3 regions of the Kluyvera georgiana genome follow, and region 1 is predicted to be linked to each of the others. Evidence: riboswitches for the same ligand, from Rfam matches in the RefSeq annotation. Region 1 holds a riboswitch; each other region holds the start of a gene.
The links. Region 1 has a riboswitch for thiamine pyrophosphate ahead of thiC (phosphomethylpyrimidine synthase ThiC). Riboswitches for the same ligand answer to the same signal wherever they lie in the genome.
Positions count from the first base shown of each region.

Region 1 (9,752 bases):
CCAAAGCCGACAGCGCTGGCGGTGATGAGTGGGATATTGAGCGCTACGCAGGCGGCGTTGATTTCCTGGCGCGTGGCCATGTTATCGGTACAGTCGAGCACTACATCGGCCCGCGCGACCGTATGCCGGAGCGCATCGCCTTTAAGTCGCTGCTGGAGTGATACCAGTTCGATATCCGGGTTGAGCCGTGTCAGGCGCTGCCGGGCAACCTGAGATTTTGAACGTGCGATATCATCAGTGGTAAATAGAATCTGGCGCTGCAAATTGCTCAGATGAATGTCGTCGTCGTCTACCAGCGTCAGTTTGCCGATGCCTGCTCCCGCCAGATACAGCGCGGCAGGTGAACCTAACCCGCCTAAACCCACGATCAGCACATGACTCGCGAGCAGCTTTTGCTGGCCTTCAATGGCGATATCGCCGAGCAGGATTTGCCGGCTGTAGCGCATAAAATCGCGGTCATTCATCGCCAACTCCCGCAATATCCAGTAACTGCGCGGTAGCGGCGCGCCAGTCGGCGGCCTGAGTAATAGCGCTGACCACGGCAATACTGCCGACGCCAGTCGCCAGCACCGACGGGGCGCGTTCAAGGCTGATGCCGCCGATCGCGACGGTCGGGTAATCCGCCAGTCGTTCAATATGACTGGCCAACTGCGCCAGCCCCTGCGGGGCGGAAGGCATCTGCTTGGTTTGCGTCGGGAAGACGTGGCCGAGCGCGATATAAGAAGGCTTAGCGGCGAGTGCGACGTTAATCTCCATATCATCGTGAGTGGATACACCCAGGCGTAAGCCCGCCGCCTGAATGGCCTGCAGGTCGGTGGTTTCGAGGTCTTCCTGGCCCAGATGCACGCCGTAGGCGTTGTGCTTAATCGCCAGCCGCCAGTAGTCGTTAATAAACAGGCGGGCATCATAACGACGCCCCAGTGCGATGGCGGCGATAACGTCGGCTTCCACCTCTTCATCGCGTTTCTCTTTGATACGCAACTGAATGGTGCGCACGCCCGCCTCCAGCAGACGTTCAATCCATTCAACGCTGTCTACCACCGGGTAAAGACCGAGGCGGAACGGCACGGTTGGGAAATCAGGCTGATACATCAGGCTTCCTCCCGTTTGAGATAAATTTCGCCGCCTTTGGCGCGGAAGTTTTCCGACATATCCGCCATCCCCACTTCAATGGTTTGCGCGGCGGCGTAATCACGCACTTCCTGGCTGATTTTCATCGAGCAGAATTTCGGCCCGCACATGGAACAGAAGTGGGCGACCTTGCCGGATTCTTGTGGCAGGGTTTCATCGTGATAAGCGCGGGCGGTGAACGGGTCGAGCGCGAGGTTAAACTGATCTTCCCAGCGGAATTCAAAGCGCGCTTTCGACATGGCGTTATCGCGGATCTGCGCGCCCGGATGTCCTTTGGCTAAATCCGCGGCGTGGGCGGCGATTTTGTAGGTGATCAGCCCCTGCTTCACATCTTCTTTGTTCGGCAGGCCGAGGTGCTCTTTCGGCGTCACGTAACACAGCATCGCACAGCCGAACCAGCCGATCATTGCGGCGCCTATGCCGGAGGTGAAGTGGTCATAGCCCGGCGCGATATCGGTCGTCAACGGCCCTAAGGTGTAGAACGGCGCTTCGTGGCAGCTCTCCAGCTCTTCGGTCATGTTGCGCTGAATCATATGCATCGGCACGTGGCCCGGGCCTTCAATCATCACCTGCACGTCGTATTCCCAGGCGATTTTGGTCAGCTCGCCCAGCGTATGCAGCTCGGAGAACTGCGCTTCGTCGTTGGCGTCCTGGATGGAGCCGGGACGCAGGCCGTCGCCCAGCGACAGGGAAACGTCGTAGGCGGCGCAGATTTCGCAAATCTCGCGGAAATGTTCGAACAGGAAGTTCTCTTTGTGATGGGAGAGACACCATTTCGCCATAATTGAACCGCCGCGCGAGACAATACCGGTCAGGCGTTTGGCGGTCATTGGCACGTAGCGCAGCAATACGCCCGCATGGATGGTGAAGTAGTCGACGCCTTGTTCGGCTTGCTCCAGTAGCGTGTCGCGGAACGCTTCCCAGGTGAGATCTTCGGCGATCCCGTTGACCTTCTCCAGCGCCTGATAGATCGGTACGGTGCCGATCGGTACCGGGCTGTTACGCAGGATCCACTCGCGGGTTTCATGAATATAGCGGCCAGTGGAGAGGTCCATTACCGTGTCCGCGCCCCAGCGGGTCGACCAGACCAGTTTTTCCACCTCTTCTTCGATGGAGGAGGTGACCGCCGAGTTACCGATGTTGGCATTCACTTTGACCAGGAAGTTGCGGCCAATGATCATCGGCTCCGATTCCGGGTGGTTGATGTTGGCGGGGATAATCGCGCGGCCGGCAGCCACTTCATCACGCACGAATTCCGGGGTGATGTTTTCCGGCAGGCGTGCGCCGAAGCTCATCCCCGGATGCTGGTGGCGCAGCACTTCACTGCGAATGCGCTCGCGGCCCATATTTTCACGGATGGCGATAAACTCCATTTCGGGAGTGACGATCCCCTGGCGGGCGTAATGCAACTGGGTGACGCGCTTGCCTGCTTTGGCGCGTTTCGGCGTCAGCAGGCCGGTAAAACGCAGATCGTCCAGACCATCGTCGGCCAGACGTTCTTTGGTATAAGCCGAGCTACGGTCGTCTAATTCTTCGCTATCATTGCGTGCGTCAATCCACGGCTGGCGCAGTTTCGCCAGACCCTGCTGGACGTTAATCGCCACCTCAGGATCGCCATACGGGCCGGAGGTGTCGTACACCGGTACGGCTTCGTTCGCCTCAAACTGCGGGTTATCTTTACTGCCGCCAATCAGCGTTGGGCTGAGCTGAATTTCGCGCATCGGGATGCGGATATCCGGCTGCGAACCGGTGATATAGATGCGTCTGGACTCAGGAAAGGCGGTACCTTCCAGGGTATCGATAAAGTGTTGGGCCTGGGCGCGCTGTTCGCGGCGTGATGGTTTAGTAGTGGCAGACATAGCTCATTCCAAAAAAGTAAGGACGTGGCTTGTCAGACGACGGATGGAGTAATGGATGTGCGCCGCCCGTAAAGGCAGCAGCATAAAGCTGAATTACTCTTGTTCCCTTCGCAGGTCTTAACCTGATCAGGTTCCGCGGATCCCGAATTAACGGTCTCAGCCCGTGCTTGCGCACCAGGCACTCCGACAAGAAGTAACCTCTATCTTAGAGGTAATGAATGTAAACTACGCGTTAATGCGGCAAATCTCAAGCCGGACGTTTTATTTCATCCTGGCCGAGGGCCTCGAAGGTCAGCATGATGAGCTGATCCTCTAATAGAAAACGGGCTTCCAGCGCTTCACCGATATCGGACAGCGCCTGCTGAAACGCATACACGTTATCCTGGTCGATAGCGTTCTCTAGCGCAGAGTCGTAGTAGTCCATAATTTGTTGGGTATTGGCGTCCAGCAGCGGCCAGATTTTGCTGGCGTTTAAAAGCGGGCTGTTGCCTTCCATTTTATGGATAATACGTTCATAAATACTGAAATGACCGGCAGAAAGGTAGTCGACCAGCCGCTGACAAAAGTCATCAAGCGCCTTCTCGTTGAGACGCATAAACGATTCTTTGCCAGGCTTAAGGCCAACCAGATTGTAGTAAGCCACGAGCAGGTGCTTACGAATATTCAGCCAACGGTCGACCAGTCTGTGGTGTCCATGAATTCGCTCTTTTAGACTTTCTAACTGGTTTAACATAGGTTGACCCCGCATCGATAAGATTAAAATCTGCTCACGTCATTATGTAATAATAATGTTAACAACATGCCTGTGAAGCAAAGGTAGCGCAAGAGATATGGATCGTATTATTGAAAAATCGGATCGCGGCTGGTGGATCGTCAGCCACGAACAAAAATTATGGTTGCCTGCTGGCGAATTACCATATGGCGAAGCGCTAAATTTCGATCTTGTGGGGCAGCGCGCACTCCAGATAGGCGAGTGGGAAGGCTCTCCGGTGTGGCTGGTTCAGCAGCAGCGCCGTCATGACATGGGCTCAGTGCGGCAGGTTATCGACCAGGATGTGGGGTTGTTCCAACTGGCGGGGCGCGGCGTGCAGCTGGCCGAGTTTTATCGCTCGCATAAGTTCTGCGGCTACTGCGGGCACACCATGCACCCGAGCAAAACCGAATGGGCGATGCTGTGTAGCCATTGCCGTGAACGCTACTACCCGCAGATTGCACCGTGCATTATCGTGGCCATTCGCCGCGACGACTCCATTCTTCTTGCCCAACACGTTCGCCATCGCAACGGCGTGCATACCGTGTTGGCCGGTTTTGTCGAGGTGGGCGAAACCTTAGAGCAGGCGGTGGCGCGTGAAGTGATGGAAGAGAGCGGCATTAAGGTGAAGAACCTGCGCTACATTACCTCGCAGCCGTGGCCGTTCCCACAGTCGCTGATGACAGCGTTTATGGCGGAGTACGATAGCGGCGACATCGTTATCGATCCGAAAGAGCTGCTTAACGCTAACTGGTATCGCTATGACGATCTGCCGCTTCTGCCACCGCCGGGCACCGTCGCCCGTCGCCTGATCGAAGATACTGTGGCAATGTGTCGGGCTGATTACGACTGACATGTTACAATAGGCGCATCAACGCTAAAGGAATGTAAACATGAGCGAACTGAAGAACGATCGTTACCTGCGTGCTCTGCTGCGCCAGCCCGTAGACGTTACCCCGGTATGGATGATGCGCCAGGCGGGCCGTTATTTACCGGAGTACAAAGCGACCCGCGCCCAGGCGGGTGATTTTATGTCGCTGTGCAAAAACGCCGATCTGGCCTGTGAGGTGACGCTGCAGCCGCTGCGCCGCTATCCGCTCGATGCGGCGATCTTGTTCTCGGATATCCTGACTATTCCTGATGCGATGGGCCTGGGGCTGTACTTCGAAGCCGGGGAAGGCCCGCGTTTTACCTCGCCAATTAAGACCAAAGCCGACGTTGAAAAACTGCCGATTCCGGATCCGGAAGGTGAACTGGGCTACGTGATGAACGCGGTGCGCACCATCCGCCGTGAGCTGAAGGGAGAAGTGCCGCTGATCGGTTTCTCCGGCAGCCCGTGGACGCTGGCAACCTACATGGTCGAAGGGGGCAGCAGCAAAGCCTTCACCGTGATTAAAAAGATGATGTATGCCGACCCTAAAGCGCTGCATCTGCTGCTCGACAAGCTGGCACAGAGCGTCACGCTGTACCTGAACGCGCAGATTAAAGCGGGCGCGCAGTCGGTGATGATTTTCGACACCTGGGGCGGCGTGCTGACCGGGCGCGACTATCAGCAGTTCTCGTTGTACTACATGCATAAAATCGTCGATGGCCTGCTGCGTGAAAACGATGGCCGTCGCGTACCGGTAACGTTGTTCACCAAAGGCGGCGGGCAGTGGCTGGAAGCGATGGCGGAAACCGGCTGTGATGCGTTAGGTCTCGACTGGACGACAGATATCGCCGATGCGCGTCGTCGCGTTGGTCATAAGGTGGCGCTACAGGGCAATATGGATCCATCCATGCTGTATGCGCCGCCGGCACGGATCGAAGACGAGGTAGCGACTATACTTGCAGGTTTCGGCCAGGGTGAAGGCCACGTCTTCAACCTCGGTCACGGCATCCATCAGGATGTGCCGCCGGAACATGCCGGGGTATTTGTGGAGGCGGTGCATCGCCTGTCCGAACAATACCACCGCTAAGGAGTCATTATGGATCTCGCATCGCTACGCGCTCAGCAGCTTGAACTGGCCTCTTCAGTGATCCGCGAGGATCGCCTCGACAAGGATCCGCCGGATCTGATCGGGGGAGCGGACGTCGGGTTTGAGCAGGGTGGCGAAGTGACGCGGGCCGCGATGGTTCTGCTGAAGTATCCCTCTCTGGAACTGGTTGAATACACGGTGGCGCGGGTCGCCACCACCATGCCCTATATCCCGGGCTTCCTCTCCTTTCGTGAAACCCCGGCGCTGATGGCTGCCTGGCAGCAGCTTTCGCACAAGCCGGATCTGCTGTTTGTCGATGGCCATGGTATTTCCCACCCGCGCCGTCTTGGCGTCGCCAGTCATTTTGGTTTGCTTGTGGACGTCCCGACCATTGGCGTGGCGAAAAAACGGCTGTGCGGTAAGTTTGAACTGCCTTCTTCAGAGGTGGGCGCGCTGGCGCCGCTGATGGACAAAGACGAACAGCTGGCGTGGGTCTGGCGCAGTAAAGCGCGCTGTAACCCGCTGTTTATCTCCACGGGCCATCGCGTCAGTCTGGAGAGCGCTTTGAACTGGGTACAGCGCTGCACTCAGGGTTACCGTCTGCCGGAGCCGACGCGCTGGGCGGATGCGGTAGCATCCGAACGCCCGGCTTTTACGCGGCTTGCAGCAAAAATGCCCCATATCAGGTAAACTGCGGCTAATTTCCGTATTTGAGAACTCAACATGTTACAAAACCCGATTCATCTGCGTCTGGAGAAGCTCGAAAGCTGGCAGCACGTCACGTTTATGGCCTGTCTGTGCGAACGTATGTACCCAAACTACGCCATGTTCTGCAAAGAGGCGGAGTTTGGCGAGCCGCAGCTGTACCGACGCATTCTCGACCTCATCTGGGAAACGCTGACGGTCAAAGACGCGAAGGTGAACTTCGACAGCCAGCTGGAAAAGCTGGAAGAGGCGATTCCGGCGGCGGACGATTACGACATGTACGGCGTTTATCCGGCGATCGATGCCTGCGTTGCATTGAGCGAATTAATACATTCGCGTTTGAGCGGTGAAACCCTCGAACACGCGATTGAAGTCAGTAAGAGTTCTATTACCACCGTTGCGATGTTAGAAATGACCCAGGCTGATCGTGAAATGACCGACGAAGAGCTGCGTTTGAACCCCGCGGTAGAGCAAGAATGGGACATTCAGTGGGAGATTTTCCGCCTTTTAGCCGAGTGTGAAGAACGCGATATTGAACTGATTAAAGGGCTACGCGCAGACCTCCGCGAGGCCGCTGAAAGCAATATTGGTATAATTTTTCAGCAATGAGACAATAAAACGTGATTTACCGCCTGAATTGTCACGCCTGAAGGCTTCACATCTGCCCCCCGTCTGGTCTACATTTGGAGGGCGAAAAAAAGTGGCTATCGGTGCGTGTATGCAGGAGAGTGCTTTTCTGGCATTTTCGTCGCACTCGATGCTTAGCAAGCGATAAACACATTGTAAGGATAACTTATGAACAAGACTCAACTGATTGATGTAATTGCGGACAAGGCTGAACTGTCTAAAACCCAGGCTAAAGCAGCGCTGGAATCCACCCTGGCTGCTATTACTGAGTCTCTGAAAGAAGGCGATGCTGTACAGCTGGTTGGTTTCGGTACCTTCAAAGTGAACCACCGCGCTGAGCGTACTGGCCGCAACCCGCAGACCGGTAAAGAAATCAAAATCGCCGCAGCTAACGTGCCGGCATTTGTTTCTGGTAAAGCACTGAAAGACGCTGTTAAGTAAGACTGCGTGGCAGTGAACAGTTTTAAAGAAGGGGCGGTTTCGCCCCTTTCGTTCATCTGGCGTCGCTTTTCGGGGCTAGCGGGCATCTTATTGCTTACCGCCTGTAGCCATAACAGCGCGCTGCCTCCGTTTACCGCTAGCGGCTATGCTGACACCCAGGGCGCGGTGCGCATCTGGCGTAAAGATAGCGGCGGCGAGACACACCTGCTGGCCACCTTTAGCCCGTGGCATAGCGGTAGCACTTCAACCAGCGAATACCGCTGGCAGAACGATCAATTGCAGCTGATCGAACTGAATATCTACGGCAAACCCACCGAACACATCCGCGCCCGTTTCGATCGCAACGGCGAACTGAGTTTTATGCAGCGTGAGATGGATGGGCAAAAACAGCAGCTCTCCAGCGACCAGGTCGCGCTCTATCGCTATCGTGCTGAACAGATTCGTCAGACCAGCGATGCGCTGCGCCTGGGGAAAGTTGTGCTGCGACAGGGACGCTGGCACGCTGACCAGTCGGTAACGACCTGTGAAGGCGAAACGGTGAAACCGGATTTCGACGCCCGCGCGTTAGGGCATATCGCCAGCCGTCAGAGCCGTTCTTCTGCTGAAGTCAGCATTGCCTGGCTGGAAGCCCCGGAAGGCTCCCAGCTGCTGCTGGTGGCGAATGAAGACTACTGTACCTGGCAGCCGACGGAAAAAAACTTCTAAGCGTTACCAGCGGTGCATGCCGCCCATGTGTCCGTTCCCCCCCTGACAGCCGATTCCCATACCTCCGTGGCGAGGAATGCCGGCCTGTGCCAGGGCGACATCAAACTTCACCCGCTGCTGATCCAGCTTCTGCTGTAACGTCTCTATTTCCTGAGCGACCCCCTCAATTTTCGCGCTGTCTGGCTTATCGGCGGTGAGCAGCGCATTGTATTCATAGCGTTTAGAGGCGATCTGCTGGCGCAGCGCGCTGGTCTGGTTGTAGAAATCATAGTGCAGTTTCTGTGCGGTAGCCTGCTGTGCATCGGTCAACTGGCTGTAACCGCCAACGTTGCCGCTGTTATTCCCCCAATGATGCGCGCCAGCCAGCGCAGCGCCGCTGGTGAAGGCCAAAGCCGCAAAAGTCAGTAGTGCAAAAGCCAAATTGTTGTTCCGTTTCATGGTGGATTCTCCTGTAGTGTGGTCACCTTAGCTATTGCATCTTCTGTGCCAGCTTGCCGTGTCGCGAAAATTGCGGCGCTGGGCGATACGCGGCGCGAGAAGCGAGTAAAAATGACGCGCTCGTACTACCCAGGCGAGTCATTTTTACTCGTTTTGTCCGGGCATTTGTGCTCGCAGGCCGGGTTCCGGGCGGGTAAAGCTGGCATGATTTCTGCTGAAGGAATGCAAAGACCAAAAGAAGGAAACCCCCATGAGCGTCATACGATTACGAAAGGACTCGGTCGCGTCTTATTTGAGCTGGCTGCTGACTGGCGTGATTTTGCTGTTGGTGTGTTTGTTCTCTGCGCTGATCGTCCGCGACTATGGCCGCGAAAACGCCGCCGCACAGCAGGCGCTCCACGAGCAGGGGCGCGTGCTGGTTAGCGCGCTGGAGTCTGGAACGCGCGCCGGAATGGGGATGCGTATGCATCACGCTCAGCTTCAGTCGATGCTGGAGGAGATGGCCTGGCAGCCTGGCGTGTTGTGGTTTGCCGTCACCGATGAGCAGGGGAAGGTGATTGCGCATAGCGATCCGCAGCAGGTCGGGAAAACGCTGTATCAGCCGGACGAGATGCGTGCGCTTCAGGTCAGCGAGAAAGAGCGCTGGCGACGCATCGGGACGCCGGAACCCGCGCTGGAAATCTATCGCCAGTTTCGCCCTCTGGACGCCTCTCGCGGTCACCATATGCGCATGATGATGCGCCGTGACGTTGTCGATACGCCGCAGGTGATCTTTATCGCGTTTGATAGCCGGGAACTTGACGCTGAGCAGGCTCGTGCGCAGCGCAATATGGTGGTTATGCTGTGTGCCGCCGCGTTAGTAATGGTGGCTACGCTGCTTGCTCAATTCTGGTTCCGTCGCTATCAACGTTCGCGCAGACAACTGCAGGAAGCTACCCATCGTCGGGAGAAGCTGGTGGCGCTGGGCCATCTGGCGGCCGGCGTGGCGCATGAAATCCGTAATCCGCTCTCCTCGATTAAAGGCCTGGCGAAGTATTTTGCTGAGCGCACGCCGCCGGGAGGTGAAGCCTACGCGTTGGCACAGGTGATGGCGAAAGAGGCTGACCGCTTGAATCGTGTCGTCAGCGACCTGCTGGA
Region 1 covers NZ_CP158865.1:4,663,273-4,673,024, reverse strand. The annotation lists gene ABTW00_RS22105 (HesA/MoeB/ThiF family protein) at 1-464, opposite strand, end outside; gene thiE (thiamine phosphate synthase) at 457-1,092, opposite strand; gene thiC (phosphomethylpyrimidine synthase ThiC) at 1,092-2,990, opposite strand; TPP riboswitch at 3,077-3,186, opposite strand; gene ABTW00_RS22090 (Rsd/AlgQ family anti-sigma factor) at 3,238-3,723, opposite strand; gene nudC (NAD(+) diphosphatase) at 3,821-4,594, shown strand; gene hemE (uroporphyrinogen decarboxylase) at 4,635-5,699, shown strand; gene nfi (deoxyribonuclease V) at 5,709-6,389, shown strand; gene ABTW00_RS22070 (YjaG family protein) at 6,423-7,013, shown strand; gene hupA (nucleoid-associated protein HU-alpha) at 7,200-7,472, shown strand; gene ABTW00_RS22060 (DUF1481 domain-containing protein) at 7,485-8,177, shown strand; gene zraP (zinc resistance sensor/chaperone ZraP) at 8,181-8,615, opposite strand; gene zraS (two-component system sensor histidine kinase ZraS) at 8,866-9,752, shown strand, end outside.

Region 2 (9,752 bases), 560 kb from region 1:
ATTTCGCGCCAGCCCCAGGCTTCAATCAGGTAGCCGGAGACAATCGACATCCACAGCACCGTCACCGGGTTACCGAGAATCAAAAAGGTATTGGCGCGCGAACGTTCGGTTTTGGTAAACCAGTTGCTGATATAAATCAGCATCGCAGGCATTACCGCCGCCTCGACGATCCCAAGAATAAAACGGATCGCCATCAGCGTAGGGATATTGCTCACAAAGCCGGTCGCCGCGGCGCAGAGCCCCCAAAGGATCAGGCTGCAAAAGATCATTTTGCGCACGCTATGCTTAACGGCATACATCGCGCCCGGTACCTGGAAGAAGAAGTAGCCCAGGAAGAACAGCGCGCCAATTAACGATGCGGTTCCCTGAGTAATTCCTAAATCATGTTCAATACCGGCGGCAGCGGCAAAGCCGTAATTGGCGCGGTCGAGATAAGCTAAGCTGTAGGTAATAAAAATAATCGGCATTAAATACCACCAGCGACGCGCCGGCAGTTTTGCGAGCATATTCATACTCACTCCTTGGATTATTGTTTTATCTCTCAGGCCGCGAGTAGCGGCCCATTATTTATCAGACCGCAGCCAGCATGCCGCCGTCCACAAACAGAAGATGCCCATTAACAAAATCAGAGGCCGGTGCAGCAAGATAGACCGCCGCGCCGATCAGCTCTTCCGGATGACCCCAGCGTGCGGCGGGCGTGCGCTGGAACAGCCAGGCGGAGAATGCCTCATCGTTCACCAGCGCGGTGGTCATGTCAGTGGCGAAATAGCCGGGAGCAATACCGTTGACCTGAATATTGTATTCCGCCAATTCCACGCACATCCCACGAGTTAACATTTTGACCGCGCCTTTTGACGCCGCGTACGGGGTAATGGTCTTGCGGCCTAACTCGCTCTGCATCGAGCAGATATTGATAATCTTCCCGCGGCGGCGTTGCACCATGTAGCGGGAAACCTGCTGCGAAACCAGAAAGACCGATTTCTGGTTTACATCAATCACTTTGTCCCACTCCGCTTCCGGGAATTCAGTGAAAGGATAACGACGCTGGATACCGGCGTTGTTAATTAAAATATCAATAGCTCCCACTTCCCTTTCAATTTTCGCGATAGCGTGCGCCACCTCTTCCCCATTGGTCACGTCAAAACCATAGCCAACCGCGCGATAGCCTTCGGCCACCAGGTTCTCCGCCGCCGCCTGCGCGCGCTGCTGGGTGATGTCGTTAATCACAATCTCTGCACCGTGTGCCGCCAGACCGCTGGCCAGCAGGTTGCCAATACCCTGCGCGGAGCCGGTAATCAGCGCGCGTTTACCGCTCAGGTCGAACAGGTTTTTCATTAAAAACTCCTTTTTTGATAACTGTTACGCGTAACTGTATACGCGTAACAGTAGAAAAAAGAAGATCCAGGAAGAGGAAAATGATCGTTATGTGATCAGGTATACATTTACGTGCAAGATGGAAAGAAAGGAGCAGCGCTGGCCAGGCACGTAGCCCAGCCAAGCGCGTGACGTAAGAAAAGCCTCAGCGCGTGTTACACGTCCTTCACCCGCGCGGTCATCGCCAGTGTTACCACCGAAATCCCCGCAATCACCCAGTACACCGAGAAGTGGCCAAAGCTCTGCGCCAGCGCCCCCTGTACAATCCCCGCGAGGATCACCCCGGTCGAGATGCTGTTGGTGAACAGCGTGGTCGCCGCCCCGGCGCGACCCGGCATCAGGTCCTGGAACCACAGCATGCCAATCCCGGCGACAATGCCGATAAACACAGCGTTAAACAGCTGTAATATCAGCAGCGCGGTATGGCTGTGGAAGAAGATAAGCCCAACGTAGAACAGCACCCCAGCGGCTACCGCAGTGACCATCATCCGACGCTTACCGAAGTGCTTCACGTAGTAGCCTGCAACGATCATCGCCGGAATCTCCAGACCGGCGGCAGTGCCCATCAGGATCCCCGCGAGGCTATCCGGCAGGCCGAGATCGCTACTGATCCACAGCGGCATATCAATGATATACATGGTGTTACAGGTCCACATCAGCGTAGAAGCGATAAACAGCATGCGTACGTTACTGTCTTTCCAGCCGCTAATCTGATTCTGCACCACATCAGCAGGTTGCTCGACTCGCGCCACCGAGGGTAGCGTGAGCGCGATCAGCGTCAGGCTCAGGATAAAGATCCCCGCCGCGATGGCGAACATGGTGGTAAAGCCGTAGTTCAGCGCCAGCATAAACGCCAGCGGCGGGCCAATCACCCACGCCAGCGACAGCTGGGCACGCATCACCGAGCTGAACATCACCACCTCGCGCGCCGAGCTGTCGGCGTACTCACGGGCCAGCGCAAACAGCTGCGGCATCGCGGCGTTGGCAATGGACGCCAGCATCACGCCGCAGGTAATCAGCGTCAGGTAGTGGCGGTTGAAGGCAAAAAGCAGAGCGTTACCTACCGCCATCAGGCAGCAAAACATAATCAGCTTGCGTCGGTCGCCCCGGCTGTCGGATCGCCTGGCCAGCGCCAGGCTGACCGCAATCCCGGCGATCGCGTTAACGGTGTAAAACAGGCCGACCCAGAACGGCTGGACGCCCACTTCACGGCTGAGAAACAGGCTCAGCGTCGGCGCCTGTAGCGCTCCCGCTACGCCCATCATAAATGCCACCAGCATAAAAGCGGCGTACACACCGTTGAGACGTCGTCCCATCGTCATTAACCAGAGCATGTGAAATCCTTTAAGCACGCGAAAGAATAAAAAAAAGCCAGCAGATAATACCTGCTGGCAAATACTCAGTCACACATGATTAGGCGAATTAATACTCAGAGGTCGGGTTCGTAACTTCCCACTGCATCAGATAGTTCAGCACTTCAAGCCGCTGTGCCGTTGCCTGACGGGCCAGCCAGGAAACGTTTTTGGTCGCAGAGAAATAACGCCGGTAGAACTGATACATGGTGACCTCCTCGTTTCTCCTTCGCTTCATCGAAATCCATTATTGGCCTAATATAGGGATTAATAAATTGCTGAGTTTTTATCAGGAGTTCCCCTTTTATGCCTTCAGGTCGCTTACAGCAGCAGTTCATCCGTTTATGGCAGTGCTGCGAGGGAAAATCGCAGGAGACGACGCTTAACGATCTGGCGGCACTGCTGAGCTGTTCACGCCGCCATATGCGGACATTACTCAACACCATGGAGGCACGCGGCTGGCTAACCTGGGAGGCGGAGGCCGGGCGCGGCAAGCGTTCCAGACTCACGTTCCTCTATACCGGGCTGGCGCTGCAGCAGCAACGCGCTGAGGATCTGCTGGAGCAAGATCGCATCGATCAGCTGGTACAGCTGGTCGGCGATAAAGCGGCGGTACGCCAGATGCTGGTGTCGCATCTGGGGCGCAGCTTCCGTCAGGGTCGCCACATTCTGCGGGTGCTTTACTATCGCCCGATGCACAATCTGCTGCCCGGCACCGCGCTTCGCCGCTCGGAAACCCACATCGCCCGGCAGATTTTCAACGCCTTAACGCGGGTAAATGAGGCAAATGGGGAACTGGAAGCCGATATTGCTCACCATTGGCAGGAAATTTCCCCCTTACACTGGCGTTTTTATTTGCGTCCCGGCATCCACTTCCATCATGGGCGCGAACTGGAGATGGAAGACGTTATTGCCTCACTGGAGCGCAGCATGACGCTGCCGCTGTTCTCCAACATCGCGCAGATCCACTCTCCCACCGCCTGGGTGCTGGACGTGCATCTGGCCGAGCCTGACCGCTGGCTGCCGTGGCTACTGAGCCAGGTATCGGCGATGATCCTGCCGCGTGAATGGCAAACGCTGCCCAATTTCTCGCGTATGCCGGTGGGTACAGGGCCTTACTCCGTCGCGCGCAACAACCTTAACCAGCTGAAGATCCTTGCCTTTGAAGACTATTTCGGTTTCCGGGCGCTGATCGACGAGGTTAACGTGTGGGTGCTACCAGAAATCAGCGAAGCGCCAAACGGCGGCCTGACGCTCGAAGGCTCTACCGAAAGTGAAAAAGCCGTCGAAAGTCGGCTGGAAGAAGGCTGCTATTACCTGCTGTTCGATGCGCGTAGCACATTGGGCCGCAATCCAACGGTACGCCAGTGGCTGAGCCATCTGTTTCATCCCAACAATCTGCTCTACCGCGCGGGCGAGCAGCATCAGAGCCACTGGTTTCCCGCCTACGGCCTGCTGCCGCGCTGGCACCATGCGCGCAGCCGCGCCTGCGACAAACCGGCCGGGCTGGAGTCTATCACCCTCACCTACTATCGGGATCACGCCGAGCACCGGACCATCGGCCAGATTATGGAAACGCTGCTGGCGGAGCATCAGGTCAAGCTCAACATTCAGGAAGTGGACTATGACGAATGGCATCGCGGCGAGGTGGTCAGCGATATCTGGCTCAACAGCGCCAATTTCACGCTGCCGCTCGATTTCTCACTGTTTGCCTATCTGTATGAAGTGCCGATGATTCGCCATTGTATCCCCATTGACTGGGAGCAGGACGCGCGGCGCTGGCGCGCGGGCAACCTGCCGCAGGCCGACTGGTGCCAGCAGTTGCTCGCGAATCAATCGGTGGTGCCGCTGATTCACCACTGGCTGATGCTCCAGGGGCAGCGCAGTATGCGCGGCGTACGGATGAATACGCTGGGCTGGTTTGACTTTAAATCCGCCTGGTTTGCGCCGCCGGAACCGTAGGGCTTTTGATTTATTCACGTAATCATTACAATGTGCCGTTCTCAACGGGGTGCTGTGCGTTATGCGCGGCTGAGAGAGACCCGTCGAACCTGATCCGGATAATCCCGGCGAAGGGATTTGAGGCTAACTCAAAATCCTTTGCCACCCATTTACTGAGGTGCAAAGTGCTCAAGAAATTACTCCCCCTGCTGGTGCTGGTTGCCGCGCCCGCGTTCGCGAAACCCGTGCTGACGGTCTATACCTACGACTCCTTTGCTGCCGACTGGGGCCCTGGCCCGGCGGTGAAAAAAGCGTTTGAAGCCGACTGCGACTGCGAGCTGAAATTCGTGGCGCTGGAAGACGGCGTCTCGCTGCTCAACCGTCTGCGCATGGAAGGAAAAAATAGCAAAGCGGACGTGGTGCTGGGGCTGGATAACAACCTCTTGCAGGCCGCAACCGACACTAAACTGTTTGCTAAAAGCAACGTTCCGGCCAGCGCCGTCAGCGTGCCGGGCGGCTGGAGCAACGACACCTTCGTGCCGTTCGACTACGGCTACTTCGCTTTCGTCTACGATAAAAACAAGCTGAAAAACCCGCCGAAGAGCCTGAAAGAGCTGGTTGAGAGCGACCAGAAATGGCGCGTCATCTACCAGGATCCTCGCACCAGCACACCGGGCTTAGGTCTGCTGCTGTGGATGCAGAAAGTGTACGGCGATAAAGCGCCGGAAGCCTGGCAGAAACTGGCAGCGAAGACCGTCACCGTCACCAAAGGCTGGAGCGAAGCCTACGGCCTGTTCCTGAAAGGGGAAGGCGACCTGGTGCTAAGCTATACCACCTCGCCGGCCTACCACATCATTGAAGAGAAAAAAGACAACTACGCCGCGGCGCCGTTTGCCGAAGGCCACTATCTGCAAGTCGAAGTGGCGGCAAAAACCGCGGCCAGCAAGCAGCAAAAACTGGCGGACAAATTCCTGCAATTTATGGTCTCTCCGGCGTTCCAGAACGCCATCCCGACCGGCAACTGGATGTATCCGGTCACTCAGGTTGCGCTGCCGGAAGGCTTTAACAGCCTGGTGAAACCGCAGACCTCGCTTGAGTTCACGCCGCAGCAGGTCGCCAGCGAACGTCAGAACTGGATTAATACATGGCTCCGCGCCGCCAGCCGCTAATTCCGGGTTGGCTCTACCCAGGGCTCACGGCCACCGCACTAATGGTGGCCGTCGCTCTGGCGGCTTTTCTGGCGCTGTGGCTCAACGCCCCCGAAACGTCGTGGTCAACGCTGCTCGGCGATAGCTACCTGTGGCACGTGGTGCGCTTCTCCTTCTGGCAGGCGTTTCTCTCCGCGCTGCTGTCGGTGCTACCCGCCATTTTCCTGGCCCGCGCGATGTACCGACGCCGTTTCCCCGGTCGCCAGCTACTGCTGCGCCTGTGCGCGATGACTCTCATTCTGCCGGTACTGGTCGCCGTATTCGGCATTCTCACCGTCTACGGTCGTCAGGGATGGCTGGCGCAGATGTACGCCTGGCTCGGCTGGCAGTGGAATTTTTCCCCCTACGGCCTGCAGGGCATTCTGCTGGCGCACGTCTTTTTCAACATGCCGATGGCCACCCGCCTGCTGCTGCAGGCGCTGGAGCAAATTCCCGGCGAGCAGCGCCAGCTCGCGGCACAGCTCGGGATGCGCGGCTATCCGTTCTTCCGCTACGTGGAATGGCCCTGGATGCGGCGACAGATTCTGCCCATCGCCACGCTGATTTTTATGCTCTGCTTTGCCAGCTTCGCCACCGTGCTGTCGCTGGGCGGCGGGCCTTCTGCCACCACGATTGAGCTGGCAATTTACCAGGCGCTGAATTTTGACTACGATCCGGCGCGCGCGGCCATGCTGGCGCTGATTCAGATGACCTGCTGCCTGGCGCTGGTGCTGCTTAGCCAGCGTATGAGCCGGGCCATTGCGGTGGGCAATAGCCAAATTCAAGGCTGGCGTGACCCTGAAGATCGCTGGCACAGCCGTATCGCCGACGGGGTACTTATCTTCCTGACCCTGCTGTTAATGCTGCCGCCGCTGCTGGCGGTAGTGGTGGATGGCATTCACCCGTCGATGCTTTCCGTCTTTAGCCAGCCGATTTTATGGCAGGCGCTGGGCACGTCGCTGCGTATCGCCCTCGCCGCCGGTCTGCTTTGCGTGGCGCTGACCATGATGCTGCTGTGGAGCAGCCGCGAGCTGCGGGCGCGTAATCAGCCGCTCGCCGGGCAGGCCATGGAACTCAGCGGGATGCTGATCCTCGCCATGCCGGGGATCGTGCTGGCTACCGGCTTCTTCCTGCTGCTTAACAATACCATCGGCCTGCCCGACTCCGCCGACGGTATTGTGATTTTCACCAACGCGCTGATGGCGGTACCCTACGCGCTGAAAGTACTGGAAACACCGATGCGCGATATCACCGCACGCTACAGCATTCTGTGCGAGTCGCTTGGGCTTGGCGGGTTTAATCGCCTGCGGGTGATTGAATTACGCGCGCTCAAAAGACCGCTGGCCCAGGCGCTGGCGTTTGCCTGCGTGTTGTCGATCGGTGATTTCGGCGTGGTGGCGCTGTTCGGCAACGAGAATTTCCGCACGCTGCCGTTTTATCTCTACCAGCAGATTGGCGCCTACCGCAGCCAGGATGGGGCGGTGACCGCGCTGATTCTGCTGCTGCTCTGCTTCCTGCTCTTTACCGTGATTGAAAAGTTACCCGGACGCCATGCTAAAACTGAATGATGTGACCTGGCTGTATCAGCACCTGCCGATGCGCTTTAGCGCCACGATTGCGCAGGGCGAGAAAATCGCGGTGCTCGGCCCAAGCGGCGCGGGGAAATCGACGCTGCTCAATCTGATCGCTGGATTTCTGACGCCCGCCAGCGGCACCATCATGCTGGAAGGCCGCGTCCATACGCATACGCCGCCGTCCCAGCGCCCGGTGTCGATGCTGTTTCAGGAAAATAATCTCTTCAGCCACCTGACGGTGCGCCAGAATATCAGCCTGGGGATGAGCCCGCGGCTGAAGCTCACCGCCGACCAGCAGCGTCGGTTACAGGTTATTGCCGGGCAGATGGGAATTGAATCAATGCTGGAGCGGCTCCCCGGCGAACTCTCCGGCGGCCAGCGTCAGCGCGCCGCGCTGGCCCGCTGCCTGGTGCGCCAGCAGCCCATTCTGCTGCTGGACGAACCCTTTTCCGCGCTCGACCCTGCTCTGCGTCAGGAGATGCTGCAATTAGTCGATGACGTGTGTGAGCGCCAGAGCCTGACGTTGCTGATGGTGTCGCACAGCATTGAAGACGCGGCGCGAATCGCGGCGCGGGCAATGGTAGTGGCGGAAGGGCGTATCGCCTGGGATGGTAAGACCGAAGCGCTGCTGAGCGGTAAGACCAGCGCTTCGGCACTGTTAGGTATCGCTGAGTGAGGGATTGCCGGATGGCGGCTGCGCCTTATCCGGCATACAAATGGGTACGCGCGTAGGCCGGATAAGGCGTAGCCGCCATCCGGCAGGTTACAGCCCCACCACCTTACGCAAAATCTCGATATACACCGGCATCAGCGGGTGACGAATCACGCTGACCAGCGCCATCACGCCAACACCCAGAATCAGCGGTGCCAGAATCAGTAAACGCTGACGCGTCAGCACGTTGCTGAGACGGTCATGATTCTCTTTCGCGCTGCGCCACAGCCGCCAGCACAGCCATGCGCCCAGCCACAGCAGCAGCGCCGCCGCCAGCAACAGCCACTTAAAGCTGGCGCTATTTTCATCGGCAGGAATATCAATCGCCGCCCCGGCGAGGATCCCCGGCAGGAAATAGAGCGGCGGCCACAGCAGACAGCCAATGATATTCGGGGGAATAAACCGGGCAATCGGCAGATCGAGCATGCCCGCGACCATGGGCACCACCGGCCGTGTGGGCCCAATGAAGCGGCCGACCAGAATGGTAAACATGCTGTGCTGATGTAGCGCATATTCGGTTTTATCGAGCAGCGCTTTGTTCTTCTTCATAAACGACCAGCGGTGTAGCGGCTTCTTAAAGCGCCAGCCCAGCCAGAAGGAGATCCAATCGCCCAACAGGCAGCCCGCAATCCCCGCCAGCCACGCCTGCCAGAAGTTCACCTCGCCGCTGCCGATAAGCGCGCCCAGGCCGGCCATCATCACGGTGCCCGGCAGAATCAGCCCCACTAACGCCAGTGATTCCAGAAACGCCACCAGCGCTACCGCTATCAGCGAGTAAGTTGTGGACTGCGTAATAAAGTGTTCCAGCAATGCTTGCATAGTGTGTCCGGTTTGAAAACGAAGCAGGGATTCTCCAGAGCCCCCTCTGCATCGTCAAGCCATCAATTGTCTAAATAGTTTACTGGCAAAGACAAAAGCCGACACACAGCATTTCCTTTTCTTTACTTTTTATTCACAGCCAGCGCGGAATTCGCTGGGGCTGGCGCCGGTACATTTTTTAAATACCCGGGAGAAATAAAGCTGGTCTTCAAAGCCGACATTGCGTCCAACGCTGGCAATCGGCATGCGCGTTGTGCTCAGCAGCAGCTTGGCCTGGCTAATGCGCTGATCTTCTCGCCAGCTCAGCACGCTAACGCCCAACTGCTGCCGGAAAAGATGCGACAGCCTTGATGGCGACAGGCAGACGTGCTGCGCCACGCTGGCAATATCAAACTGGCTATCGGCAAGGTGATCGCTGATGTACTGGCAGGCATCGCGCACGCGGTTATCCATCGGCGGATGCAGCGATTCGTTGATCGCCTCCATCCGCCGCAGCAGAAGTTGCTCAAGCAGGTTGATCGCCAGCAGTTCGGAATAGCGCCCTACACCCTGCCCGGCCTCGATAATTTTGCCGAACAGCTCGGAGATTTCGCTCTGGTGCGCTTCATCCGGGCGATAAAAACCGGTCTGTGCCACGATGGCGGGCCAGTTTAACCACTCGTGCCAGTAGGCGCGCGGACGGAAATAGACCCACTGGTGATACCACTCGCTGGCGTCTGGGTGGCGGCCATAGTGGTGAATTTCGCCCGGCGGGAACAGCAGCATATCGCCCTGGCGGCAGACAAACTGCTTA
Region 2 covers NZ_CP158865.1:4,106,448-4,116,199, forward strand. The annotation lists gene ABTW00_RS19530 (MFS transporter) at 1-512, opposite strand, end outside; gene idnO (gluconate 5-dehydrogenase) at 571-1,335, opposite strand; gene ABTW00_RS19540 (sugar efflux transporter) at 1,530-2,708, opposite strand; gene sgrT (glucose uptake inhibitor SgrT) at 2,797-2,934, opposite strand; gene sgrR (HTH-type transcriptional regulator SgrR) at 3,033-4,688, shown strand; TPP riboswitch at 4,724-4,822, shown strand; gene thiB (thiamine ABC transporter substrate binding subunit) at 4,853-5,836, shown strand; gene thiP (thiamine/thiamine pyrophosphate ABC transporter permease ThiP) at 5,812-7,422, shown strand; gene thiQ (thiamine ABC transporter ATP-binding protein ThiQ) at 7,406-8,104, shown strand; gene ABTW00_RS19570 (DedA family protein) at 8,192-8,959, opposite strand; gene araC (arabinose operon transcriptional regulator AraC) at 9,089-9,752, opposite strand, start outside.
Region 2: linked by a shared signal. The riboswitch ahead of thiB (thiamine ABC transporter substrate binding subunit) and the one ahead of thiC (phosphomethylpyrimidine synthase ThiC) in region 1 are both predicted to bind thiamine pyrophosphate.

Region 3 (9,752 bases), 2.1 Mb from region 1:
CCAGATAACCTGACGTTCGGTCAGCCCTTTGACGCGCGCGGTGATGATGAACTCCTGCGACAGCTGTGCCAGCATAAAGCTGCGGGTCATACGGCTGATGTAAGCCAGCGAGTGGAAACCCAGCAGCGCGGCGGGCAGAATCAGGTGATTAATGGCATTCCAGAACACCTCGCTGTTCCCTGCCAGCAGCGCATCCACGGTCATCAGCCCGGTACGACGCGGCACGATGCCGTCCAGCCCCAGATCCACACGCCCGGCGCCGCCCACCCAGCCGAGCCAGGCGTAAAACACCAGCAGCCCCATCATCCCCACCCAGAAAATCGGCGTGGAATAACCGGCGAGGCTGATAATGCGCACCACGTAGTCGGAAATACTGTTACGACGCGCCGCCGCCAGCACGCCCAGCGGAATGCCGAGGCCCGCGCCGACGATAATCGCCATCGTCGCCAGCTCCATGGTTGCCGGGAAGACGCGGATAATATCGTCGGTCACCGGTTTCCCGGTCAGCAGCGCGTTACCGAGGTCGCCGTGCAGCAGGTTGACGAAGTAAATGCCAAACTGGGTCATCAGCGACTGGTCAAATCCCAGCTGGTGATAGACCTGCTGATAGGTGCTCTGGTCGGCATCCGGGCCAACAATCGCCAGCACCGGGTCGATGGGCATCACGCGGCCAATGAAAAAGGTCAGCAGCAGCAGGCCAAACAGCGTAATCGCCACCTGCATCAACCGTTTTGAAAAGCGCCGGGTCCGGGAGCCGGGCGCGAGAATTGCCGTACTCATCCTTTATCTCCTTCGCTCACTTTGTAGACGTCACGCAAGAAGGTGGTCGCCGACGGGTGGGGTTTGTAGTCTTTCACTTCGTTGCGCACGACCACCGAATCCACCATCTGCGAGACGGGGATCATCGCCGGGATCAGTGCGTCGAAACGAGTTTGAATCGCCTGGTAATCGGCTATTTGCTTCTGCGGGTTACGTTCCAGCAGCGCGCCATCAATCATCTCGTTGAGCTGTTTGTCGTAAAAACCGGTACGCCAGCCCTGGAAGTTGGTGAGTCGCGCTTCATCGCTGTTGTCCGGGTTATAGACCAGCGCGCGCAGGCTGGAGTGCGGATGCGGCTCCATCCCGCTGCCCCCGCGACCGACCAGCATGTCGAACTTACGTTCGCGCATCGCGCCGTAGATCTGGTTGCCGGTACCGGTGATGATTTTGGCGTTGATCCCCGCCTGCATCAGCGTCGACTGAACGGCAATGGCGATATTGAGGAACGGCTGGTCCGAGAGCACGCGCAGGGTGGTATCAAAACCGTCCGGGTAGCCCGCTTCCGCCAGCAGCTTTTTCGCCTTCGCGAGATCAAAGCGGTAACCCGGATCCGGCAGCGTCGACGGCATGCCCGCCTTGATTGGCCGCTGGTGCAGTACGCCGTAACCTGGCATCAGCGCTTTGTTAATCCCCTGATAATCAATCAGGTAGCGTACCGCCTCACGTACCTTCGGGTTGGCGAAGTGCGCCTCTTTCATGCTCATCGCCACGTAGTACATGGTGCCGCGTTGTACCGCGTCGACGGTAAGCTGCGGATCTTTGCGCAGGGCGTTGATATCGGATACCGCCATATTGTTGGCAATATCGAGGTCGCCTTTTTCAATCATCAGACGCAGGGTCTGCGATTCCTGGAAATGGCGCAGCACCACGCGGCTCATCTTCGGCTCGCCCCGCCAGTAGTCCGGGTTACGCTTCATGCGCAGCACGTCTTTGGCCTGCCAGGTCTCCAGCATAAACGGCCCGGAACCGGCTTCGTGCGTGGTCAGCCACTTGTTGCCCCAGTCGTTATCCTGTTCATGGCTCTGCACGGTTTTGCTGTCGAGCACGCCGAGGTTACCGAGCGCGCCGAGCGAGTAAATCACCAGCTGCGGATCGTTCGCCTTTGGCAGCACAATCTGCACCGTATAGTCGTCCAGCGCGGTCACCTGCTTATCGACGTTCTTTTTGCTGAAGCCGTAAGACTTCCACACCGACGCCTGTGCGAGGTTTAGGTGCAGAATACGACGCATCGACCACACCACATCGGCGGCGGTCAGCGGGTTGCCGGAGTGAAACTTGACGTTGTTTTGCAGATGGAAGGTCAGCGTTTTGCCGTCCGGGCTGATGTCCCAGGATTTGGCCAGTGCCGGTTTGACGTTGGTCAGTTGTTCTGGGTCCAGTTCAACCAGCGAATCATAGAGATTGACCACGATACCGACCACTTCATTACCGGTCATCGCGGCCGGGTCGAGGGTCAGCAGATTATTCATGTTCATGCCGATGATGAGCTGATCCGGCGGCGTTTTTGCCAACGCCGCCCCGCTCCCCATCGTCATCGTGAGCGCGAGCAAACACGCTCCCAGTAAGGAGGATTTTTTCATCTATCTGTCGCCTGTAGGGTACGACAGGCTACGAATCCGTACGTGCCTGTCTTTGTTATATGTCAGTCGTGGCTAACGGTATTGGCTTCGATATAGGCAAAATTGATGTCTTCGCCCAGTCCCGGGCGTTGAGACAGATGAACAAAGCCATCCGCGTCCATCGGGTCGATGATGCTGTTCAGATAGGCCGCCGGCTGGTCGTAGTCGAGGAACGGATGCAGCAGGCCGCGCTCATACCAGCGGCAGTTACGGATCGCGCCGACCACCGCCAGGCTTGCCGCGCCGTTGCCGTGTACTTCGCAGTCCATACCGAAGGATTCCGCCAGCGCCGCCACCTTCATGGTCGGCGTAATGCCGCCCACGCCGTTAGCGCCCGCGCGCAGAATGTCGCACGCGCCCGCTTTCACCCAATCCGCACGGCTGTGGTGCTTACCGCCGAAGCTTTCCGGCCCGATAATCGGAATAGAGAGATTTTCCGCCAGCCATGCGTAGGACGACATGCTGTCCTCTTCCATCGGTTCTTCAAACCACGCGAAGTTGAGTTTTTCCAGCTCTTTACCAATCCACAACGCTTCAGTGCGGCTGTACCAGTGGTAGCCGTCAATCATCAGATCGATATCCGGGCCGACCGCTTCACGTACCGCGGCGCAGGCTTTGATATCCATTTTCGGGTTCGGGGCGAAGGAGACCGGCGGCATCCAGGTATGCAGCTTGATGGCCTTGTAGCCGCGCGCCACCAGCGTTTCAGCGAAGGCCGCGTACTCTTCCGGGGTGGATAAACCGCCTGCTAAGTCGTCACCGCACATGGTGCTGCCGTAGGCCGGGACTTTGTCACGATAGCCGCCGAGCAGTTTGTAGACCGGCATATTGAGCTTACGCCCAATCAGGTCCCACAGCGCTTGTTCCACGAACGACAGCGCGCGTTCGGTCAACTGATGCGCACTGCCCCGCTGCCAGTGCACCAGGTCCTGCCAGATGCGTTCACGGTCGAACGGATCCTGACCGACCAGCACTTTACGGAAGAAAGTATTCACCACGAACGGGCGCACGATTTCCGGTGGTGCAAACGAGTAGCCCTTGCTGCCATCGTCCGCGGTAATCGTCAGCATTGCCATTTTGGCCATGCTTTCTGGCCCCGGATGCGAGTGCCCGGCGCTATCCGAGACCCGTCGGGTAGGATGCTGGAAAACGGTGACATTTACAGATTCAATTTTCATTATGTGTCCTTAGTACAACATTCGATTGCCGCTCATCGCGTCACAATCCTGTGTCCAACACTGATCCGATAAAACGGTTTTAGGGAATTGAAAAGGCGTTTCACGACTAATCTAAGCACAAAATAACAGCGCTTCCACGGACAAATAACGCTAACAATCGGCTGTTTTTTGGGCATGCGCACAAGGGGGCGTGATGTTTTTCACAAAAGGATAACGAAGTGTGAAGGGGATCGGCCTTCCCACCCGGGCGGATGGGAAGGCGGTAGACTAGGCGAAGGTGATTTTGCTGTCGAGGTAGACATCCTGCACGGCGTTGATCAACTGCACGCCGTCGGCCATGGATTTTTTAAACGCTTTGCGGCCCAGAATCAGCCCCATACCGCCAGCACGTTTGTTGATAACCGCAGTACGTACCGCATCGGACAGGTCGGTCTCACCGCCCGCCGCACCGCCGGAGTTGATCAGCCCCGCGCGACCCATATAGCAGTTCGCCAGCTGATAGCGCACCAGGTCAATCGGGTTGTCGGTGGTCAATTTGCTGTATACCCGATCGTCGGTATAGCCAAAGTTCACCGCTTTATAGCCGCCGTTATTTTCGGCCATTTTTTGTTTGACGATATCCGCGCCGATGGTGGCAGCCAGATGGTTGGCCTGCCCGGTCAAGTCGGCAGAGACGTGGTAGTCAACGCCGTCTTTCTTAAACGCCGGGTTGCGTAGATAGGCCCACAGTACCGTCACCATGCCCAGTTCGTGCGCGCGCTCAAAGGCCGCGGAGATCTCCTCAATCTGGCGGCGAGACTCTTCTGAACCAAAATAGATAGTCGCCCCCACGGCCACTGCGCCGAGGTTGAAGGCCTGCTCAACGCTGGCATACAGCGTTTGATCGAAAGTATTTGGGTAGCTCAGCGTTTCGTTGTGGTTGAGCTTCACGAGGAACGGAATGCGGTGCGCGTAGCGACGCGAAACCGACGCCAGCACGCCGTAGGTGGAGGCCACGCAGTTACAGCCCGCCTCAATAGCCAGTTCGACGATGTTTTTCGGATCAAAATAGAGCGGGTTGGCGGCAAACGAGGCCCCGGCCGAATGCTCAACGCCCTGATCGACCGGCAGAATCGACAGGTAGCCCGTACCGGCTAAACGCCCGGTGTTGTAGAGCGTCTGCATGTTTCGCAATACCGCAGGCGGGCGATTGTTATCCACCATCACCCGGTCAACGTAGTCGTGGCCAGGCAGGTAGAGCTGGTCGGCTGGAATGGTCATACAACGATGCTGTAAAAGGCTGTCGGCATCTTTGCCAAGCAACTGCGCAATATCAGTCATAGCTATGCTCCCGTAAGCGCCGACATCATGTCGGCTGGATGTCCTGCTCAATTTTTTGAGCAGGATAAGCCTGGTACCGGGGGCGCAGAATGTCCAACTTTTGTCGGTTTTAACGCACACGCTGCTGGCACGCAGACGGGACAGCTACCACCATTCGTGGAAATGATGTACCGGGCCAATCCCCTCGCCCACTTCCAGCGTATCCGCCTGAGCCAGTGCCCTGGACAACCAGGCTTTAGCGACCGGCACCGTTTCCTGCCAGCTTGCGTGACGTGGCCGTAACGCCGCCAGCGCCGCCGACAGCGTGCAGCCGGTGCCATGGGTGTTTTTGGTCACTACGCGCGGCGCGGTAAAACGCATTTCACCGTCGGCGGTAAACAGCCAGTCCGGACTTTCGGCGTCGTCAAGGTGGCCGCCTTTCATCAGCACCGCCTCACAGCCCAGCGCACGCAGCGCCCGACCCTGTTCAAGCATTTCGCGTTCACCGCGAGCATGCGGCGCATCGAGCAGCGCTGCCGCTTCCGGCAGGTTTGGCGTAATCAATGACACCTGCGGCAGCAGACGCTGACGCAGCGTCGCCACCGCCGATGCGGACAGCAGCGGATCGCCGCTTTTCGCCAGCATCACCGTGTCGAGCACCACGTTCTGGATACGATAACGCGCCAGCCGTTCGGCCACGGCTTCAACAATATCGGTCTCGGCCAGCATGCCGATTTTGGTGGTATCAATGCGCACGTCGCTGAAAACCGAGTCCAGCTGCGCGGCGACAAAATCGGGTTCAATGCGATAGACCGATTGCACCCCGCGGGTGTTTTGCGCCACCAGCGCGGTCATCACCGAACAACCGTAGGCACCCAGCGCGGAGAAGGTTTTCAGGTCGGCCTGAACGCCCGCGCCGCCGCTAGGGTCGGTACCGGCGATGGTCAAGGCGTTAATGCGCTTCATGCCGCCACCTCCGCCTGCATCGCATACAGCGCATCGAGGAAGGCTGGGACAAAGCTCCCCGGCCCTCGCCCCTCGGCGGCCTGCTGCCCGGCGAATTTCATCAGCGCGCAGGCGCCCGCCACATTTTCCAGACGGCTGCCCGGCAGCGCGCAGCTGGCCGCCACCACCGCCGACAGCGCGCAGCCGGTGCCAACCACCCGCGTCATCAGCGGATCTCCGCCCTGTACCGCCAGCGTTTGCTGACCATCGGTGATGTAATCCACCTCGCCGGTCACCGCCACAATCGCGCCGCTTTCTCGCGCCAGCTTCTGTGCTGCCGGCAGCGCTGTCGCCGCCGTATCGGTGGTATCAACTCCGCGCCCGCCGCGGCTTTCGCCCGCCAGCGCCAGAATTTCAGAGGCATTACCGCGAATCGCCGCCGGGTGTAATTGCAGTAAGCCGCGGCAGAATTCACTGCGCAACGTCAGTGCGCCAACGGCAACCGGATCGAGCGTCCAGGGCACATTCGCCGCATTCGCGCTTTCCACCGCCGCACGCATCGCCTGCGCACGCGGCTGGGTTAAGGTACCGACGTTTATCAATACCGCACTGGCTAGGGCGGAAAACTGCGCGGCTTCCCCGGCATCAATCACCATCGCGGGCGAGGCGCCAAGGGCCAACAAGACGTTAGCGGTAAAAGTCTGCACGACATCGTTAGTCATACAGTGAACAAGAGGGGCGTGCTGATGGAGAAGTTGGGCGGTGCGCGCGGATTGCGCGGGGTTTAGCAGATCAACGTACATGGTTTGCTCCTGCCATAACGCGAAGAAGCAATGACCAGGCGGTCTCTGACTTCCCTACGCTGGCATTATCCAGATCAGGTGGTACGGGTATTTCTCAGCCTTCACCAGGAAGGGCACCCCGAGTCGTTTAGCGGCGTGGCCGCTTTTTTGCAAGCGTAAGGGAAGTTTCTCGCTTAAGCAAGCCTCTTCCCGCGCGACAAATAACAACACAAAGAGAAAGGTTATATCTAATAATCGTTAAACTTTAATTAACACGCGTGCGGCGTATAAAAAAAGACAGTCATAACTTTCTTTCATACGAAACAAAATATCAGATAACCATAATTAAACTCGCGACGAACGGAATAATAAAAAAACAAAGAAAATCATCAGACTCGCCTCAACTTCAGATCATGAAAACTATTTTCTATAGGAATAATCCTTATCGGCAAATGGTAGGATGAGCATCGCTAACAATATGAATTTATTAATAAATAACATTTAAACTCAACTCCATTCACCGCCTGAATCTATCAACAAAAAACATGATCTTAATCAATATTAATATAGTCAACTTACTGGATAGTTGCTTCGCGTTACAAAGAAAGCGGCAAGCTTTTACTTGCCTTAGTGATTGATAGTCAATGAGAAAACTTATTATTGCTTACGCTATTGTTTCCCTTGCGCTGGTAGCAACGGGAGCATTTGGTGTCGTAGTGTGTAGCAACGCAATATCAGTAATAGAGAGCGACTGTTATCACTCATAACATTCACAACCTGATAATAATTTATTATTAACGTCCCAATAATGATACCAGGAACGTTACACATATATTCAGGTTGCGTTCTGAACTTTATAAAAAGCAAGGTTAATGATGAAAGCAAAATTGATACTGTTAGCTGTAATGACCGGCTCAGCTATTTTGGCGGGCTGTTCAAGCCCGGCACAGCGGATGGCTGAATGTGAAGCGCAGGGTATTTCTAAAGATACATGCTATTTATCTGAGCAAAATAGACAGCAGGGTATCAACAACGCCGCCATGACCGCGGCGTATGCCAACGCAGCCAACGCGACTCGCACTCGCGACGCGGAACAACACGCTCAGGCGGCGCACGTTGCCGATCCCATGCGTGAAGCGACGCTCTCTTCTAATGTGCTAAAAGCAACGCTGTCGAACGGTTTCTTCTCGGCGACAGTTAATGGCAAAAAAGCCGTTGTGAAGCGTATTAACGCCAATTTTTATGAAATTCGCGGAGCGGGATATATTATTTCCGTCAGCATGAATGCAGACGGCATTGAAGGCGCATCGTGGAATAAGACGCATGGCCGCGAAAACGGCATGCTGACCGTCAAACAATAACGATGGATACAGGGAGGCAAACGCCTCCCTTCTTCTATTATGCTACTCGTATACTACTCGGCGGCGCTCCCGCGCAGCGCTTTGAGCAGCAGCGTAAAGCAGGATTCAATTAGCGGCGGTAGCGTCTGCGGCCCGCGCATTAACGCCACCGTACGCGTCAGCGCAGGTTGCTGAAGCTGCGCGACCCGCAGCGTTGGATCTTCAAGGTGAGTGGTGTAGAGCTGCGGCAAAATCGCCACCGCCAGCTGCGAGCGCACCAGCCCGTACAGCGTTTCGATATAGTCCACCTGATAACGCGTATTCAACGTCAGCCGCTGGCTTTCAACCAATGCCCCGACCAGGCGCTGCACGTTACCCTTTGAGAATACCGCAATATCGCGCCCGGCCAGCAGTTTCCACGGTAAATGTGGCTGCCCGGCAAGCGGGTCATCCCTATGCAAAACCGCCACCAGAGGATCTTCACGTAGCGGGAAGAGCTGCAAATCAGCCGGCAGCGAGCTGTCGATAGCGCCGATGCCAAAATCAATTTGCCCGCTTTGCAGGTCACCAACCAGGGCATCGTTGGTGCGATCGTGGAACTCAACCCGCAGCCGTGGAAACGCCTGCGCCAGCGCGTTCGGCAGCAGCGGAAACAGCAGCGAACTGACGGACGGCACAAGGCCAATGCGCACCGTTCCATCGCCGCCCGCCTCGACAATTTGCTGCATATCCTGAAATGCCATCTGCGCAACGCTCAGCACCCGTTGGGCATGGGGAAGTATCGCCGCCCCCAGCTCGGTTAACGTCACCGCTGAAGCGGTACGATTCACCAGCTTGCCGCCAAGCACCGCTTCCGTCTGTCGCAGGGCGCTGCTGAGCGCCGGTTGGCTAATGGCCAAACGATTCGCGGTGTCCGTAAAGTGACGCAGTTGGGCCAGCGTGACAAAATACTGCAGTTGTTTAAGCGAGAGCGCGGGCAATCGCTGCCAGGGTTCGGTCATGTTGTGCTTCACTCGTGACGATCACGCAGAATAAGCCGAAGTTATCAGGTGATTAGTTTTTTCAGCTGGGCAACCGTTTGCTCTGCCCCTAAAGTAGCGCACATTATCCCTGTGCCGGAGATGTTATGTCCAGCAATGCTGAAAACCGCCGCCGCGCCGTTCAGGCCGCTCGTGGTGAAGTTCCGTTCGACCTGCTGCTCACCGATGCTTACATCGTCGATATGGCGACCGGTGAAATTCGTGAAGCCGACGTGGGTATCGTCGGCGACATGATTGCCAGCGTCCACCCGCGCGGTAGCCGCAGCGACGCCCTTGAACGCCACTCCCTGCCCGGCGAATTTCTCTCTCCCGGGCTGATGGACACCCATGTCCATCTCGAAAGCTCACATCTGCCGCCGGAACGCTATGCTGAAATAGTGCTGGCGCAGGGAACTACCGCCGTCTTCTGGGATCCCCACGAGCTTGCTAACGTGCTGGGCGTGGCGGGCGTGCGCTACGCCGTGGAAGCGAGCCGTCATCTGCCATTGCAGGTAATGGTTGCCGCGCCGTCCAGCGTCCCGTCGACGCCGGGTCTGGAAATGTCGGGCGCGGAATTCGCCGGCGCGGAAATGAACACCATGCTCGGCTGGCCGGAAGTGCGCGGCGTGGCGGAGGTGATGGATATGCACGGGGTGCTGCACGGCAGCTGCCGCATGCAGGAGATTGTGCAGGCGGGGCTGGACAGCGGCAAACTGATTGAAGGCCATGCTCGTGGGCTGAGCGGCGCCGA
Region 3 covers NZ_CP158865.1:1,742,094-1,751,845, reverse strand. The annotation lists gene ABTW00_RS08295 (ABC transporter permease) at 1-780, opposite strand, end outside; gene ABTW00_RS08290 (ABC transporter substrate-binding protein) at 777-2,399, opposite strand; gene ABTW00_RS08285 (mandelate racemase family protein) at 2,462-3,616, opposite strand; gene fbaB (class I fructose-bisphosphate aldolase) at 3,884-4,936, opposite strand; gene thiD (bifunctional hydroxymethylpyrimidine kinase/phosphomethylpyrimidine kinase) at 5,081-5,881, opposite strand; gene thiM (hydroxyethylthiazole kinase) at 5,878-6,663, opposite strand; TPP riboswitch at 6,698-6,794, opposite strand; gene ABTW00_RS08265 (hypothetical protein) at 7,515-8,003, shown strand; gene ABTW00_RS08260 (LysR family transcriptional regulator) at 8,057-8,983, opposite strand; gene ABTW00_RS08255 (adenine deaminase) at 9,109-9,752, shown strand, end outside.
Region 3: linked by a shared signal. The riboswitch ahead of thiM (hydroxyethylthiazole kinase) and the one ahead of thiC (phosphomethylpyrimidine synthase ThiC) in region 1 are both predicted to bind thiamine pyrophosphate.